Regions from separate parts of the Sessilibacter sp. MAH3 genome, predicted to be linked through region 1. Evidence: predicted binding sites of a transcription regulator. Region 1 holds the regulator's gene; each other region holds the start of a gene.
The links. The regulator FNR, encoded in region 1, switches genes on or off when oxygen is low (the NO sensors DNR and NnrR bind a similar motif). The targets are predictions, from matches to a motif close to TTGATNNNNATCAA.
Positions count from the first base shown of each region.

Region 2: a site for FNR is predicted at 2,013-2,026, ahead of ACYQ2C_RS07695 (4Fe-4S dicluster domain-containing protein). Genes of this name have one in related genera too.
Region 3: a site for FNR is predicted at 1,690-1,703, ahead of ACYQ2C_RS14585 (NifB/NifX family molybdenum-iron cluster-binding protein). Genes of this name have one in related genera too.
Region 4: a site for FNR is predicted at 1,347-1,360, ahead of ACYQ2C_RS06475 (L-lactate permease). Genes of this name have one in related genera too.

Region 1 covers NZ_BAAGIE010000002.1:192,442-195,638, forward strand. The annotation lists gene ACYQ2C_RS02350 (radical SAM protein) at 1-764, shown strand, start outside; gene fnr (fumarate/nitrate reduction transcriptional regulator Fnr) at 1,053-1,793, shown strand; gene ACYQ2C_RS02360 (ribbon-helix-helix domain-containing protein) at 2,897-3,106, shown strand; gene ACYQ2C_RS02365 (Eco57I restriction-modification methylase domain-containing protein) at 3,124-3,197, shown strand, end outside.
Region 2 covers NZ_BAAGIE010000009.1:117,450-120,646, forward strand. The annotation lists gene nifB (nitrogenase cofactor biosynthesis protein NifB) at 283-1,782, shown strand; gene ACYQ2C_RS07695 (4Fe-4S dicluster domain-containing protein) at 2,079-2,363, shown strand; gene ACYQ2C_RS07700 (ArsC/Spx/MgsR family protein) at 2,592-3,011, shown strand; gene ACYQ2C_RS07705 (nitrogen fixation protein NifQ) at 3,087-3,197, shown strand, end outside.
Region 3 covers NZ_BAAGIE010000025.1:40,261-43,457, forward strand. The annotation lists gene ACYQ2C_RS14575 (ion transporter) at 1-285, shown strand, start outside; gene ACYQ2C_RS14580 (DUF3192 domain-containing protein) at 769-1,128, shown strand; gene ACYQ2C_RS14585 (NifB/NifX family molybdenum-iron cluster-binding protein) at 1,198-1,632, opposite strand; gene ACYQ2C_RS14590 (DUF58 domain-containing protein) at 1,887-3,197, opposite strand, start outside.
Region 4 covers NZ_BAAGIE010000007.1:147,570-150,766, forward strand. The annotation lists gene ACYQ2C_RS06470 (LysR family transcriptional regulator) at 325-1,248, opposite strand; gene ACYQ2C_RS06475 (L-lactate permease) at 1,433-3,139, shown strand; gene ACYQ2C_RS06480 (FAD-binding and (Fe-S)-binding domain-containing protein) at 3,153-3,197, shown strand, end outside.

The DNA.
Region 1 (3,197 bases):
TGAAACAATCAACCTCAGATGTTCGCTCGCAAGGCATTCAATCCGTCAGTTTCGACGTTACCTTTGGATTACCACAACAGAGCTTGGGCTCATTTATGAGCAGCCTAAAACAACTGTTAAAACTGTCGCCCTCACGAGTTGTTCTGCGTAAATATCACCACAATCCCAAAATATTTACCTCACAATCGCTGATTGATATCGAATCAGTTCCCGAAGATAAAACCGTTATGGAAATGCGCACCTTTGCCATCAACCATCTTCAAAGTAGCGGTTATTGCGCAATTGGCCCCGATTGCTTCGTTAGCAACGATGACCCCTTGTGCGATGCAACCAAAAGTGGTCGTCTACAATGGACTCAACATGGCTATGTTCCAGACGTTGCCGATACCGTCATTGGTTTTGGATTGTCGGCGATATCCAGTACGCCATCAGCCGTTTGGCAAAACCAGTTGGGTTTACGTGACTATACCCGCCAAGTGAGAAGCTACGGACACTCGGTTTATCGCGGTACGGAACTGTCGGTCGATGATCAAATAAGAAAAGAAATCACTCAACGCTTACTGTGTAATTTAGAAGTGAATAAAGAAGAGTTTGAAAGCCGCTGGAAAACCAGTTTCGACCATTATTTTGCAAAAGAATTATCTAATTTAGAACAAGAGTTTGGGCAACAAATGGTAATCAGTAATCAGCAAAAACTAAGATTAACACCAAGCGGTCAATGGTTTGCCAATCAATTGGCTTCCTACTTCAGACGTGCGGGCTAATAAGCCCGCATTTCATACCGATGTTCCCTGCTATATAGTCTATTGTTATTGCAGTAAAAATAAACAAATTGAATTTTTGAGCTGTTGATCGAATAAAAAATTTATTGATTATTACCAAGGAAGCTAAGTTTTGCGCAAAGAAGGCGTATTTGTAAATTCTCACGCCTCGAAGCTATCGACCTATCTCCCTCAATAACGTATATTGCTGATATAGCAACCTTAAACTATGCACTCAGATCAAAAGTCCTGTAGAATTTCAACAAGATAAGCCCGGTAGGAAAGTTACCTATGACTGTTACCTCATATGTACGATGCAGTAACTGCGCTGTAAGTAAGTTTTGTCTGCCTCACACCCTGTCCAACGATGATATTGGCCAACTAGAAGGTGTGGTGCAACAAAAGCGTGTACTCCATGCGGGTGAGACCCTTTATCATACCGGTGATCATTTCGAAGGGTTGTTCGCCATTAGCTCAGGCAGCTTCAAATCGGTGGTAATTGCAACCAATGGCGATAGCCAAATCACCGAGTTTTCATTCCCTGGTGAAATTTTAGGCTTTGATGCCTATCACGGTAAAACTCACAACAGCTTTGCAGAAGCGCTAGAAACCAGCAGCGTTTGCTTTTTGCCGCAAGCACAACTCGACAATTTGTCACAAAAAGTTCCTGCGCTTCAGCAGCAACTGTACAACCTATTCTCCGCCGAGATTCAAAGCAATAACGAATTCCTATTGATGATGGGCAAGCGCTCCGCAGAAGATCGCCTAGCAGCGCTGTTAATCAACATTTCTAGTCGTTACTCACAACGCGGATATTCTGCAACGCACTTCCGTCTTTCTATGTCGCGTACAGATATCGCCAACTACCTTGGCCTTACTATTGAAACCGTAAGCCGACTTATTCGCAGGTTCCAAAAAGAAAGCCTTATTGAAGTTGCCCAGCGTGACATCACCATTATTGACCTTGTAGGATTAAGTGAGCTAGCTGGCACACACTGCTCCTACGACCAAAAAGTGGCGAGTGCTGAATAACACAAATTTATACTTCGCTTTGAATTGTGATGAGTATTTAAAGCGGTTTGTCTACACGTATTCCCACATTAGATTACCTTCTACCGATCTCGGTCGGTAGAAAAGCTCCTCTTAGTTCTGCAACACTTTCTAATCCCGAAGCATTTTCTCATCAAAAAGCACCGTCAATAAATTCTTATTCGTAACGATTTATTACTTAGAACAATTCCACGTTAAAATAACTTGGTATTGCTTTTAAAGAATCATTGAGCCTTCTAAAAATACCGAATTCCTTGGCCAAAAATGTTCGCAAAACATATCAAAAAAACTTTTTTTATTTAATATAAAAATCTGAACAGCCTTACAAATTTTCAATTATAAATATAGAAAAACAAGAATGTAGAATCAGTTGTAATCTTAGATAACTTTGCCGTAAGTAACTATTCACAAACTTAATTAAAATCAACTACATTACAAACAGCGATCAAATTAACAAAATTCCGCCAAACAACTCACAAAAAACTACCCATTCGATTTAATCAACCGACTAAAACACTCAACACCACCAATTAAACCTGTACTTAACAATCTATTCGTATACAGCAATTAGGGCATTGAGTTAAATCAATCTTAAAAATTAGATATTTGACGGGAAACAAACTATCAATCAACGGTCATTGCGAACAGGGCCGAAAGTCTTTGGTAAATGCCTTACAGCTTCATCCTCATTTCAGTAATTGCGGCCCGTTCAGTTTGTTGCTTAGCTTTGCATTAGTCCCGCTCGGGTTCTTAACCTATCTCTCCGCGTTAACTTCGACGAGTTTTTTAAGGCAGAAAAAAACCCAACATCGTGGAGCTTTTTAAAATTCTATGGTGGTGAGGGAGGGAGGGACTTACAGCGATTTCGTCATTTCCGTCCGTATCCAACAGAGATAGGCGCCAACTCGCTACAGTTGAATGAATTTAACAAGGCTGTATGCACCTGCAACCCTCGATCAGGTCAACTATTAATCATCAAACACATAATCATCAAACACAGAGCAACAATGGTTCTTTCAAAATCCTTTCGACCAAAGCCCACAGATCCGTTACAGTGTAACGCGATTTAGCTTAGGGGCTTCACCGTGGATAAAACCGCAACACAACGACAACAACGCTACCGGGAACAGATAACCAAAGGCGAAAAGAAACGCCTTCAGGTGGTGCTTGATCGAGAAGAAGCCGACAAGCTGATCAATATTTGTGCAGCCGAAGGAATCAGCAAAACCGAGTTTATCAAACGAGCCATTTCACAACATCAAAAACATAATACAAACTCAGCACAAAACAGATAGTTAAAACGGTATAACCAATGCTTCAACGACTTACAAATTCAGGCCCAATGAACGAGGTGCTTGAACTTCAAAGCACATACCTACGTTCAAA
Region 2 (3,197 bases), on a different contig from region 1:
TTTTATTTATCGCGGCACAGAGGTTGCATTTAACCAATGACTACAAACAGAGGTAGTTCGTCGGTAAATAAAATGTGCTCTAACAATTTAAAATAATGTATCTAAGTGTTTTTTGTTGAAAATATTTTTGGCTGAGAATGCAGAGATTTTATTGTTTAACTGTTTAAGCATTTGTTGCTCGGTGAATCGCAATTAATTTTGTCAAATGACAAGGTTAACACCAAAACCGACGATCCACTTCCTAAAACCAATTTTGTGATATGGCAGGTTAAGGAGTTCATTATGGATCTTAGCGTGATAAATGAAGCAGTATCTGCAAGTGAGGAGGGGGGTTGTTCTTCGGGCTCTTGCGGTAGTACAGACGATCAAATGTCTCATCTGCCCGAGGATATTCGCCAGAAAGTCTATAATCATCCTTGTTATTCAGAAGAAGCGCATCATTATTTTGCGCGCATGCACGTTGCGGTGGCTCCGGCCTGTAATATTCAATGTCACTACTGTAATCGTAAATACGATTGCGCCAACGAGTCTCGTCCCGGTGTTGTTTCAGAATTACTGTCGCCAGAAGAAGCCGTGATGAAGACAAAGGCCGTTGCGGCGAATATTCCGCAGATGACCGTGTTAGGTATTGCCGGACCTGGCGACCCATTAGCAAATCCAGAACGCACTTTTAAAACATTCCGCATGCTTACCCAAGAGACGCCAGACATTAAATTGTGTGTTTCTACCAATGGTTTAGCGTTGCCCGAGAGTGTTGAAGAGCTAGCAAAAACCAACATAGACCACGTTACTATCACTATTAATACCGTCGATCCAGAAATTGGTGCCAAAATTTATCCATGGATTTATTGGAATAATCGCCGTATTCACGGAATTAAAGGTGCAAAAATTCTGATCGAGCAACAGCAAAAAGGTCTTGAAATGCTTGCCGCTCGGGGCATTTTAGTGAAAGTAAATTCGGTGATGATTCCGGGTGTTAATGATCAGCATTTAAAAGAAGTGAGCCGTATCGTTAAATCGAAAGGTGCATTTTTACATAACGTAATGCCATTAATTGCCGAAGCCGAGCACGGTACTTTTTATGGTGTGATGGGTCAACGCGGACCAACCCCCGAAGAATTACAAGATTTGCAAGATCAATGTTCGGGTGATATGAACATGATGCGTCACTGCCGTCAATGTCGTGCCGACGCTGTGGGTCTTTTAGGCGAAGATCGCGGTGAAGAATTCACGTTAGATAAAATCGCTAAAATGGATATCGACTACGGTAAAGCCATGAAAGTACGTGCGGCTGTTCATCAAGGTATTGAAGAAGAACTCGCAGAGAAACAAGCGAAAAAAGCCCGTTTAGCCGCAGCCGCAACGCCGGTCATAAGCAGTAAAAAATATCGACCCGTGCTTATGGCAGTTGCAACCAGTGGCCAAGGTGTAATTAATCAACATTTTGGTCACGCTACCGAATTTTTAATTTATGAAGCATCTCAAGACGGTGTTCGCTTTATTAGCCACCGCAAGGTCGATCAATATTGTATTGGTGGCGACAGTTGTGGCGAAAAAGAAAGTGCATTGGCCGGAAGTATTCGGGCATTGCAAGGTTGTGAGGCCGTACTCTGCTCTAAAATTGGTTTTGAACCCTGGGGTCTTTTGGAAGAAGCCGGAATTCAACCCAATGGCGAACACGCCATGGAGCCAATTGACGACGCGGTAATGGCTGTTTATCAAGAGATGATTGAATCTGGTGCTTTGGAAGAAGTTGAAGAGGAAAGTCTCGCCACTGCCTGATTGATATAAGCACTCTCGATTATCGAGAGTGCTTTTTATATAGGAAACTCTGATTAACCTAGAGTTTCTCGCGACACAAGGAAGTGTTGCCAATTTCAAGAACGGTAAGTGATTGAAATTGTGAAGAAATTGGAAATCGCATTTTGAATTTCTGTCCTCTGATTAAATCGAGAACGAGTTATTCAGAAGTTCCTATAAGATACGTTAATAAACCTTGGTACCGGTATTTTTTGATGGTCGTCATTTTCTACTATTACTATCAAGGTTAAATGCTGAATAAAATCGGAGATGCTGAAATGTCATTATCCATTGTTGATTCCTGTGTAAGTTGTCATGCCTGTTCTGCGGTTTGCCCAAACGATGCGATTTATCTTTCTGCTGACGTTAAACATTTTGTTATTGATCCCAAAAAATGCACCGAGTGTGAGGGCGATTACGCTGATCCGCAGTGTTCTAGTATTTGCCCAATTGAAGAAACCATATTGGATGCGCAGGGTAATGCCATCAATCCAATGGGTTCACTAACCGGTATTCCTCCTGAAAAAATGGAAGAAGCTCTGCGAGAAATTCAGGCAAGATAGAAAACTATAGGAACCTCTGATTAACTCATCCATGATTTAATCAGAGGACAGAAATTGAAAATACGATTTCCAATTTCTTCACAATTTCAATCACTTACCGTTCTTGAAATTGGCGACACATCCTTGTGTCGCGAGAAACTCAGGTTAATCAGAGTTTCCTATATTCTTAAGACTGGCATTTTGTTGTTACAGTGGATTGAAAATTTGTTGTTACAGTGGATTGAAAAATTGAGCAGATCTAAGGTTATTTTCTACGGCAAGCTGACTTGTATTAACAATCGTAGGCAGAGAAAAATTTTGCAACAGGCGGGTATAGAATTTCAAGAAGAAAATTTATTAACCTATCCTTGGCGCAAAGAAACGCTCATTTCGTATTTTATCAATACGCCAAAGTCACAATGGTACAATAAGACTGCGCCCGCGATAAAACAGGGAGATATGACTCCTGATTCCATGACGGAAGATCAGTTACTTGATGCTATGTGTCTTGATCCGGTATTGATTCGGCGTCCATTGATTAGTATCGATGATTTTAAAACGGTGGGTTTCGATTGGCCAATGTTAGCCGATCTTTTGAAGGTTGATAAAGCTCTGGCCGAGCAATTAGTAAAACCTAATGACGATGTTGAAACCTGCGTGAAGGTATAGGAACCTCTGATTAAATATGGATGAGTTAATCACAGGTTCCTATAGTCTGTTTAGCGCTATTGAAATGGGTTGATTATGAATAATCTTGTACACAAACTGATTCTTAGTGAAAAAATAAAAGATTTTTTAGGATCTACCACTGAATATTTCAGTCATGATAGTGCGCAAACCTTGAGTGGCAATGAG
Region 3 (3,197 bases), on a different contig from region 1:
ACCAGTATTCCAACCAGCGTTTACTGGACGATTGTTACTATTACAACCGTTGGTTATGGCGATATTACACCACAAACTTCACTGGGACAGGTTATTGCCTCGTTTGTAATGTTAACGGGTTATTCTATTATTGCGGTACCTACAGGGATTTTAACCGCTGAAATCAACCAAGAAATGCTCTTAGAGCGAACTCGTATTGTTTGTTCAAACTGTGAAAAATCCGGCCATGAGCGCCATTCTAAATTTTGTAAAGAATGTGGCGCCCCTTTACCTGAGCATCTTTAATTATGTGTTTTGGATTGTGTGAAATACTTCTAAAAGAGATATTTAACAGCGTAATTAATGTGGAAGCATTGCACAGAAAATTCAAGATTCTTCAGTAACGAATGTCTTTGCTCGGGTAAAATTTCTAAATAAAATCAAAGTGTTGTTGGCTTTTGTTGCCGTGACATCTGTTGTCGTTCGCTAAAACTGTAGCCAAATTAGGGTTTTCTATCTGTCTAATTAAGAATGATCTTTAAAAATATCTATAGGAACCTCCGATTAACTCATCCATGATTTAATCAGAGGACAGAAATTGAAAATGTGATTTCCAATTTCTTCACAATTTCAATCACTTACCGTTCTTGAAATTGGCGACACATCCTTGTGTCGCGAGAAACTCTAGGTTAATCAGAGTTTCCTATATTTACTGCAACCATTATTCGAGCCGTTGCGTCTGATCTTGAAACTTAGATGATTAAATAGAGAAACCGATTAGGAGAGATTATGAAAACACTAAAGTTGGTCCGTATTAGTGTATTGAGCCTTGGCTTAACCAGTTTGCTGAGCGGATGCATTTTTGTGGCAGGCAATACGGCATCTGATTGGAGTGCATCACACAATATTACTGCCGAAAAAATCAGTCTGTTGGATTTAGGCCAAAGTAGAGATTCAGTTGTTGAAAAATTGGGAAGTCCAGAAAAATCCGAAGCATTCACAATCAATAACTCGGAAATCTACGTGCTTTATTATTCTACGACTGATTCCGATGATAAAGATGGTGAAAAGGTAACTACGCCGCTGGTCTTTAAATCTGGAAAATTACTGGGTTGGGGTCAAGAAGTTTTGGACGATTACCGACAGTAATAAATTTAAAATAGATTTACAAAAAAGACATTGACCAGTTGCTACTGGTCAATGTTGTATTAGTTTTAGTTATGCTGAGCGGGCCGCTCGGTGTTCTGGATCTAAACAAATCTGCTCATGAGCGTGATTTGACGGCGGCTTTTGACCTTCAATAAAATAACGCAAAATACTTTGTACATCGGCTTCGTTAGTAGTAATGAGTTCGGTGTTTCGTAAAGCTAGCTTATTTCTTACTCCGTCTCCCGCCGATCCGGCAATAGCATAATCAACCTGATGCAATGGGTGGCGATTGCCATCGTCGCTAACATGCCATTCGTGCAAAGTGCCTGATGAGTTTAAGGCAATACTCCACAAGAATTTCGATTGAGCGTTATCTCTAGAGATTGTGTAAATATCCCAGTGTTTGGCTCTGCCTGCATGAGAAGACAAGGTTAACTCGTCATCTGTGGCGACCGCAACAAGCAATTGAGAAGGATTTTTTGTACAAGCATGAAGTACGGACATGACTACGACCTCCGATGTTTAACTCTTGCTAGCTTAATTTATAAGCATCTGTTCGAATTGATCTATCACAATTGACAATTAGAAATATTAAGCCAAGAAAGATTAAGCCGCTCTGGTAAATTTGTACCTGTCTTTTGGTGCGTATTTACGCATTGTCATCGCGAGGTTTGTAACCTTAGCTTCGCTATTTCATGAAGTGTGTTGGTTCTAAATTTAAGTTTGGTTTTGATTAGCAGAACAATTAATGTCGAATTTTAAAGTAGGTGGCTGCGTTTTAAGCGGAAATATTCACTTACTAGACGAACATGTAAAAACTCAGGCAATGTGTCTATAACAAACACTCCGGCTGAACGCAATTTCTTAATGACTAAGCTGCGTTCATGCAAATACTTATGCGTGGCCGTAAATGCAATCGAAGAATCAAAATTTACGACAGGTTCTTGGAGTTGATGCTCAAGCGAGGCTTCTTTGAGACTTGCAACCAAGACAATATGTTTTTTCGACAGTAATCGAGTTGCCTTTATAAGATCGTCATGATCCTCTTCACGAATGTTACTAACCAATACAACTAACGATCGACGTTTGTGGCGCACGGTAAAGTCTTCTGCTAGCTTCAAAAAATCGGTATTTTCGAGTGTACTTTGAATGTCGTACAGGTTATTGAGTAGAGTATTAACGCCATTTACGCCCTTAACTGGACTTAAATAGCGATTGTCTCCCGCAAAACTGAAAAATCCGGCGGAATCACCTTGGCGTATGGCAATATAAGCGGTAAGTAAAATGGCGTTCAGAGCGTAGTCAAAATGACTCAATTCATCGTCTTTTTGGCGTAGGCGTCTTCCGCAGTCGAGTAAAAAGAAAATTTCTTGATTTTTTTCGTCCTGATATTCACGTGAAATAGGCCTTCTAGCTTTCGAAGTTGCTTTCCAATCAATTTGCCTGAGAGAATCGCCCTCAACAAATTCGCGCAATTGCTTAAACTCCATGCCTTCGCCGCGACGCTGAGACAAATGAATACCTAATTGTTGTATTTGTCGTTCTACACCCATATTTGATAGCTGGGCGATAGGAGAGAAATTCGGATAAATTTTTACATCAGTATCGTTACCAAGTGACGTTTTGTAATCCCATAAACCATTGCGAGACTTTATTCGGAAAACAGGCGCTGCAATGGTGGTATTGCCACGGTCTACAGGTTTAATATGATAATTAATAAGGTTGAACGTGCCTTGTTTTAACAAAAACTGTAGCGGAAAACCTTCAAATTTTATTTTTGTGTTGGGCGCGAACGCGGCAGTAATATCAATATCACGAGCTAAGGTATTGGTAATTTTCAATGAACATTTTGTATTGTTACCAAGTGCTAAAGAGCTTGGAATCTGTTGTCGAATGCCCAGTCTTATGATTTTCCCTACAGAGAAATAATCAACGAAAGCAACAATCACAATAAATATACCCGCTACCACCCACACAGAGCTCAGTAGATCCGCAGCGGATACCGAGAAAATACGTAAAACGGCCGTAATGAGTGCCAGTAAACCCCAAACGAGTAGAATTTTTAAGAG
Region 4 (3,197 bases), on a different contig from region 1:
GGACGTGTTTTAGATTAACCAGAGATTCATTAAGAGTAGGTGTTGCTATTTTTAAATAGTAGCCATTTAAGACTACTTCAACTGATGGTTATATTTGATTTAATAAAACATTCTTTTAAATTATTTTCCTGCCTGTATTCTGTTACTTCTACCGTCTTCTAAAAACTCTTTAAAGGCTCTCTAAAAGTTCTTCTAAAAATCGGTTAAAGCTCAGTATTGCTGTTTAGTCTTGAAGGTATTTTTGGTAAAAAAAACGCTTTGCAGCTGATTTTTACCTGAGCACGTTCCGTTGAGCAGTATCCTTGCTAATTTTCCAAATCTTTCTTAATAAAAATATTCTTTCTTGTCTAAATAAGCTTGCCGTAAGTGCTCTACCAGCAGTTTAATTCTAAGGTCTGGCAGGCGAGTTCTTGGGTAAACCGCGTAAATACCCAAACGTTTACCAACGTGTTCGGCCATTATCGAGACTAATCTTCCCGCCAGTAAATCTTCGTGCACCAGTACACGTGGCAAATACGCAATGCCAAGCCCCGTTAAGGCAGCCTGTCTTAGCGCTTCTAAGTCGTTGGCGTTTAAGCTACCGCGCACATGCACTTGAATATCTTCGTTATCACGCTTTAACGCCCAGTGATCGAGTCCGGCACCTTCGTATTTATAAATCATACAGTTATGGTCAGATAAATCTTCGGGTTGCTCCGGTTTGCCGTTGCGCGTTATGTAGGTCGGGCTTGCACAAATAATCCATTGCGAATCGATAAGTCTGCGCGCGATAAGGCTAGAGTCTTCGAGGTGTGCCGTACGAATGGCGAGATCAAAGCCTTCTTTTATAAGATCAAAACAGCGGTTATCTGGTGTAATTTCTACCGATATCTCTGGATAGATGGCGCAAAACTTGGCAATGGCGTTATTGAGGACAAAACGCGCAGAAACCACCGGCATGGTGATTTTAATGTTACCGCGAATCTCGTTACCGTAGCCGGTTACGGCATCTTCGGCTTCTTGAATGGCAAGTTTAGCCAGCCGAGATTTTTGATAAAGCACAATGCCCGCGTCGGTAAGACTCAATTTGCGGGTGCTGCGATACAGCAGTTGCGCATTAAGCGCCTGCTCTAGGCGGGCTATTCGCTTACTAACCACTGAATTACTCAGTTCTAGCTGCTCAGCAACCCGAGAAAATGATCCTGCCTCTACAACATAAGCAAAAAGCAATATGTCATCGGCTTTGGCACCGTGCTTATGATTTGTCATTATATAAAAAAAAGAAAAAATGTTGTTTCCATTTGATCATATATCAGCAGGGATCAGATTGGTACTGTCCTGCTTCTCGTTAAACCTTGCCTTCTACGTTGATATACGTGAAAGCTTTCGGTAACGGAAACCATAACCAGATAACCACAATAAAACAATAAATTAAAAAAACGGAGATGTACCCATGTCAGACTGGATTTATGGGCTGGTTGCCTTATCACCCATCGCATTGTGCGGCGTATTACTTTTAGGATTACAGTGGCCTGCCAAAAAAGCGATGCCGGTGGCATTGGCGGCAACCATAGCAATTGCATTATTTATTTGGCAGATGACTTTAACCCGGGTAATGGCTTCGGTATTACAAGGTGTGATAGTCACTGTTTCTGTTCTTTGGATTATTTTTGGGGCTATTTTCTTACTTAATACCTTGCAACGTACCGGTGCTATTAGCGTTATTCGCCATGGCTTCACCCACGTTTCACCCGATCGCAGAGTACAAGCCATTATTATTGCTTGGTGTTTTGGCACCTTTATAGAAGGTGCTTCTGGCTTTGGTACACCCGCAGCCATTGCCGCCCCCTTAATGGTGGCCATTGGTTTTCCGGCATTAGCGGCCGTGCTTATGGGTATGATGATTCAAAGTACTCCGGTTTCGTTTGGCGCGGTAGGTACACCGATTGTTATTGGTGTAACCAATGGATTAGACAGCGCTGCTATTGGTGCTACGCTTGAATCGCAAGGGTCAAGTTGGGCGCAGTTTCTTCAGGTAATCACCAGCGAAGTTGCCATAGTTCATGCCATTATCGGTACCTTTATGCCGATTTTTATGGTGTTTATGTTGACGCGCTTTTTTGGCAAAGATAAAAGTTGGAAGCATGTTGTAGAAATAATCCCTTTCGCGTTGTTTGCCGGAATAGCCTTTACACTTCCATATATGATCACCGGTTTATTACTTGGACCAGAATTCCCATCGTTGATTGGCGGCATGGTAAGTATGGCGATTGTGGTTACCGCGGCAAAACATGGATTCTTAATTCCTAAAAATACATGGGATTTTGAAGCGACCAATCTTTGGCCAAAAGAGTGGTTTGGTACCCTAACCATTAAAGAAGAAGACACCGGCTACAATCCCAAAATGCATGCAGTCATTGCTTGGGTTCCTTATTTATTGGTTGCGCTTTTATTGGTGGCAACTCGTGTATTCCCAGATATTAAAGCGTTATCAAACGGCATTTCTTGGACTGCAAAAAGCATTCTAGGTGAAGCCGGTATTAACGCGGGTATTGCACCTTTGTATCTGCCCGGCGGTTTATTGGTGATTTCTGCGTTGGTGGCAGCATTCCTTCATTGTCGCGGCAGTAATTCTTTTAAATCTTTAGGTTATGCTGCCAAAGAGTCGAGCAAAACATTATTAGGTGCGGGATTCGTTTTATTATTCACCATACCCATGGTTAGAATTGTGATTAACTCCGGCGTTAACGTGGGTGACTTGGCGAGTATGCCAGTGGCCAGTGCGCAATTATTTGCCGATATTTTTGGCCAGCTATTCCCGTTTATCAGCCCAACCATTGGTGCTTTGGGTGCCTTTATTGCCGGTTCGAATACGGTATCTAATATGATGTTTAGTCAGTTCCAGTTTGAAGCTGCGCAAACCTTAGGTATTTCAACCGCATTATTAGTCGCTACCCAAGCGGTGGGTGCTGCCGCCGGAAATATGATCGCAATTCATAACGTTGTTGCAGCTTCTGCAACCGTGGGCCTTGTGGGTCGAGAAGGTGCAACTCTGCGTAAAACCATTATTCCTACCGTTTACTACGTAGTTTTTGCGGGCTTACTCGGTTTAATTGCAACCTATATTCTTGGGGTTACAGACCCACTGTTGGCGAACTAACAGGAACACAGGCATGACTCAGTTGGATAGCGGATTTTATTCTGAAATAAAAACAATC